Regions from separate parts of the Maridesulfovibrio pacificus genome, predicted to be linked through region 1. Evidence: predicted binding sites of a transcription regulator. Region 1 holds the regulator's gene; the other holds the start of a gene.
The links. Region 1 encodes sigma-54, which starts transcription at its own class of promoters, with help from an activator protein. Its sites were predicted from a motif close to CTGGCACGGNNNNTGCTT; they were not measured.

Region 1 (2,399 bases):
TCAGAGGCCTGCAGTTCATGAATTACAAGGTCCTTTGCCAGATTATCAGTTATATTCATCAGTTAGTATCCTGGGTCAATTAAACCGAAGTCGCCATTATTGCGGCGATAAATTACGTTTATGGCTTCATTATCCGCGTTGCGGAATACGAGGAATTCGTGGTCGAGAGTCTGAAGCTGCTCTGCGGCTTCATCGACACTCATAGGCTTGGGAACAAAGGAGTCAGACTCCACAATCACAGGTTCCCTATACTCTTCCTCTCCATAGCTGAGAATATCCATTCGGGCAGGAGCTGACTCCTTACGCCTATGGCTTCTCATCTTTTCGTTTGCGCGGCGAAGCTGGGCTTCAAGCTTGTCCAGAACCATATCCACGGTGGAATACATGTCCTCGGACACTTCGTAAGCTGAAACATGAAGATGATCAGAGCTGAAAACAACTTCCGCAACATGCCTGAACTTATCTACTGACAGATTCACCTGCATATCAGTGTTGTCAGGATTGCTTACGTACTTTACCAACTTGGAGAAACGGCTGTTTGCATATTCCTTAAGATGTTCGGATGCGTCGAAGTTCTTAAAAGTAAATGCTACGTTCATAAAGAGCCTCCTTAGTAAAGGGTGAATATGCGTTGATTTCTCCGGACTACATTAGAATACTTTTTTCCTCTTGGAAGAGGAGAGAATCCCCATTGCAGTCCTATACTTGGCTACGGTCCTTCTGGCTATGTTGACTTCCAGTTTCTCTTTGAGAATCTCAGCTATCTTTTCATCGCTGAGGGGTTTCTTTCCGTCTTCTTCACCGATCAATTTCTTGATCGTCGCCTTGACGGACTCGGAACCGACCTGAGAACCGTCATCCAGACCGAGCGCACTATTAAAGAAAAATTTAAGTTCATAAATCCCATGCGGAGTAGAAACATACTTATTAGTAGTGATTCGGCTCACAGTGGATTCATGCATCTCGATGTCTTCCGCAACCTCCTTAAGAATAAGCGGTTTTAACTTGGTGACACCGTGGGCGAAAAACTCTCGCTGGAATCTCACTATGGATTCAAGAACCTTATATAAGGTACGTTGCCGCTGATACAGGCTCTTCATCAGCCATTGAGCGGAACGCATCTTGTCCTGAAAATATTCCTTGTCATCTCCCTTGGTTGATTCAAGAGTCTCCACATAAAATGCATTCATTTGCAATTTCGGAAGACCGTCTTCGTTCAGAACTATGACAAAATCACCGTCATATTCATAAACATAAGCATCAGGGCTGACATAGAAAGAGTCTCCACTTGAAAAACTTGCTCCGGGCAGCGGATCAAGTGTCTGCATCAAGTCCAGATAACTCTTTAAATCCTCCATACTGAGCTTGAACTTTCTTGCCAGAGGCTTGTAGCGCTTCTTTTCAAGATCATCCAAATGATCCCGGACCAGCGAAACCAGAATTGGATCATCGTCAAGCTTCAATGCTTCCAGCTGGATAAGCAGACATTCCTGCGGAGTCCTTGCCGCCACGCCTACCGGATCGAATCGCTGAATGCGATGCAATACCTTTTCTACATCTTCGATTTCAGCATAGCATGTTTCACAGACTTCTTCCAAGTCTATCCGCAAAAAACCTCCCGAACTTAAATTACCAATAAGACATTCACCTATGGCAATATCCTTCTCAGTAAAATCGGAAAGAGTCATCTGCCAATGCAGATGGCCATCAAGGGATGCCGACTTGGTCAGGCGTGCTTCAAAAGAAGTTCCTTCTTCATATGATTCCGACTCGCGGGAAGAGGACTGCTTTGATGTACTGGAAAATTCACCGAGATAGTTCTCCCACTCGGCTTCCTTGGAAATTTGTGCTTCTTCGGCAGTAGCGGTGCCTGCATCCGCATCGGGAGAGTCTGTACGCTCCTGAGCTTCAGCTTCTTCAAGGATAGGATTCTCCATGAGTTCCTGGTGGACGGTATCCACCAACTCCAATCGGGAAAGCTGCAACAACTTGATCGCCTGCTGCAGCTGAGGAGTCATTACCAGCTGTTGAGTAAGCTTTAATTGTTGTCTAAGTTCCAACCCCATATATTCAGGCCACCTTGTAAATTGATTCGTGTATTTTCAGATTCAGATTTATTGTTACACTATATACTGGACTAAACTTTTTTTTCATTCTTTTAATCCGAGCTTGATTCAACTATGCCACATCCCATTGCAAGATGCAACAAAGACCTCTGATTTGTCTGAAATTTAAGGATTTTTTATAAAATAGAAATGCATATGAAAAAAGTGTACCAATGTTCTGCCCGACTGTAAATCGACAAAGACAAAATTCATCAAACTTTACCAAAAAAAAGCCGAAACTCATTAGAGTTCCGGCTTGTAAAAAATCAATTCTCAGCACGCAAAGCTAAAGAC
Region 2 (2,399 bases), 1.9 Mb from region 1:
CCCCGCTCCAAGGAACGGGGGTTTTATCATTTTCAGACTTGTGGAAGGTTGCGGTTAGCCGCAGCACTTCTTGTATTTCTTGCCGCTGCCGCAGGGACAGGGCTCGTTGCGTCCTACTTTTTTATCTTTTTTGATTGGCATGGGAGGAACGATGTCACCATCAAGGTAAAGCCAGTTGCCTTCTCTTTTTTCAAAGTGGCTGGCTTCGTGATGGGTGTGGATCGCTCCTGACTGCCTGAATTTTGCGATGAATTCGACTTCGCCGGTTTCATCGTCAGAAAGGCCCTTGGAGGTAGAAACAATTTCAAGGCCGAGCCATGTGGATGTTTCCGCCCAGGTTTTAACCTGATTCTCATCGTAATCGTGCTTGCTTTCCGGGGCGAGGGTATCGCCGAGGTAGTCGACATTCTTTACAACGAATGCACTGTAGCGGGAACGCATCAGTGCTTCAGCAGTGGGTGCAGGCTCTTTTCCTGTGATGTAGGGTTCGCAGCAGCTTTCGTAAGCGTTACCGGAACCGCAGGGACATTCATTCATGTTCTATCTCCAATTATTTATTTGCGGGCTGCGGATTAATGTTTAATCCTAAATTCTAGTGGTTGCCGCAGGAACCGTGGTCGTCGCAGACGGTTGCGGAGTCAGTCAGACTTCCTGCTGCCCACTGAGCAACCGCTTCTTTGAGTTCGCCACCACATCCGCGGATAACCTGAATGCCGCTGTTCTGCAAGAGGTTGACCGCTCCCTGTCCCATGTTGCCCGCCAGCATTACGGTTACACCTTTTTCAGCGAGAGTGGGCACGATGTTGGATTTACATCCGCAACCGGGGGGAGGGGTGAGTTTTTCTTCTTCGATGATATTTTTGGACTCATCCAGAGTATAGATGGTGAAAGCTTCACAATGTCCGAAGTGACCGTCGACCATTCCATCTCTGGAGGGAAGTGCAATTTTCATAATAAATTCTCCTTGAAAAAAAGTAAGAACGATGCAAGACCCGAAGCACCGTACTTAATAGACTGCGTACGCCACATACGCATACAAAAGACAGAATATCCAGCCGATAGCTATGATAAGTATCACTCACACATTGTCCATACCTGAGAATGAAATTACTTTTTTAACCAGCCGCAGCTCCGGCCCCGGCGGACAGCATGTAAATAAAACCTCTTCCAAGGTTACGCTGGTTTTTAATGTACAGGATTCGCCCAGTCTTAGTGATTACCAGAAGACGGTACTCATGACTCGCCTTTCTGGACGTATCAACACTAAAGGGGAATTGCAGCTGTCCTGCGAGGAACACCGCAGCCAGTTTCGCAACAAGGAGGAGGCCGTTTCACGTTTTGCCAAGATGTTAGCAGATGCCTTAAAGCCGGTGCGCCAAAGACATAAAACAAAGGTTCCGCACTCTGCAAAACGCAAGCGGCTTGATAGCAAGAAGAAAAGGTCAGAAGTAAAAAAGGGCCGTTCAAAGCCGAGTTACTGATTCTCACCGAAATAGAAATCCTTGCCCCAGAGCTGTGGAGAGGGTATTTTATTGCTATCCCTTAAAGTTTGCCCGGAGGTACTTATGAAAAAAATTGCTTTCCTGATCATATTTATTTTTGCCTGTGTACCATTTGTTTCGGCCAGGCAAGATGGCTTTGCCGCAAATTCTGATGATATTCTGCGTATGATCACCGATCCGGGTGGGCGGGCATTTCTAAAAATCGAATTTAGAGTTAATTCAGCCAAAATCAGTGAGAAAGCTAATCCGGTTGTTGATTCTCTCGGCACAGCACTGACTTCCGGTCCTGGAAAGTCCATGCAGGTCAGGTTGGTAGGGCATACTGATTCTGCCGGAAAGAGCGAATACAATCGTTCTTTGAGCTTAAAACGTGCAGAATCGGTTAGAAATTATCTTGCAGTTCATTTTAATATAGATCCAGCTCGTATTGAAGTTCAAGGTATGGGCGAGGATCAGCCTATAGCATCCAATGAAAATGCGCAGGGCAGAGCTCAGAATCGCCGAGTGGAAGTTATCAATATCAGCAGAAAATCTGATGCACCCAAGGCTTTGGAAGAGTTAGATACTAAAAATCTTTGGTAGAAAACTATTTTTGAGAATAGTTAATCATACGATTGACAAAGATTAATCGAATGATTAATTGGGTCGCATGACTAAGCGCGAAAAAATATTCCATGCCGGGGCCAAGCTTTTTGCTGAACGCTCCTTTAACTCAGTTGGAATCAGGGATATAGCCCGTGAAGCTGACGTAAACAGTGCTATGATATCTTACTACTTTGGAGGTAAGACAGGTCTGTTGCGTGAAATCTTTACCTCTTTTAGTGATCGAATGGTTTCCGTGATCAAAAAATCAATGTCAGAGGCCAGAAATCACGGCGAGTTGGTTGAACTCAATGT

Region 2: a site for sigma-54 is predicted at 973-990, ahead of ACNI23_RS15725 (NifB/NifX family molybdenum-iron cluster-binding protein). Genes of this name have one in related genera too.

Annotation. Positions count from the first base shown of each region.
Region 1 is NZ_JBLZNE010000001.1:1,474,643-1,477,041, forward strand. Features, by position in the region: gene ACNI23_RS06875 (PTS sugar transporter subunit IIA) at 1-59, opposite strand, end outside; gene hpf (ribosome hibernation-promoting factor, HPF/YfiA family) at 63-599, opposite strand; gene rpoN (RNA polymerase factor sigma-54) at 651-2,066, opposite strand; gene lptB (LPS export ABC transporter ATP-binding protein) at 2,392-2,399, opposite strand, start outside.
Region 2 is NZ_JBLZNE010000001.1:3,400,075-3,402,473, forward strand. Features, by position in the region: gene ACNI23_RS15720 (YchJ family protein) at 55-537, opposite strand; gene ACNI23_RS15725 (NifB/NifX family molybdenum-iron cluster-binding protein) at 593-952, opposite strand; gene arfB (alternative ribosome rescue aminoacyl-tRNA hydrolase ArfB) at 1,065-1,481, shown strand; gene ACNI23_RS15735 (OmpA family protein) at 1,566-2,084, shown strand; gene ACNI23_RS15740 (TetR family transcriptional regulator) at 2,152-2,399, shown strand, end outside.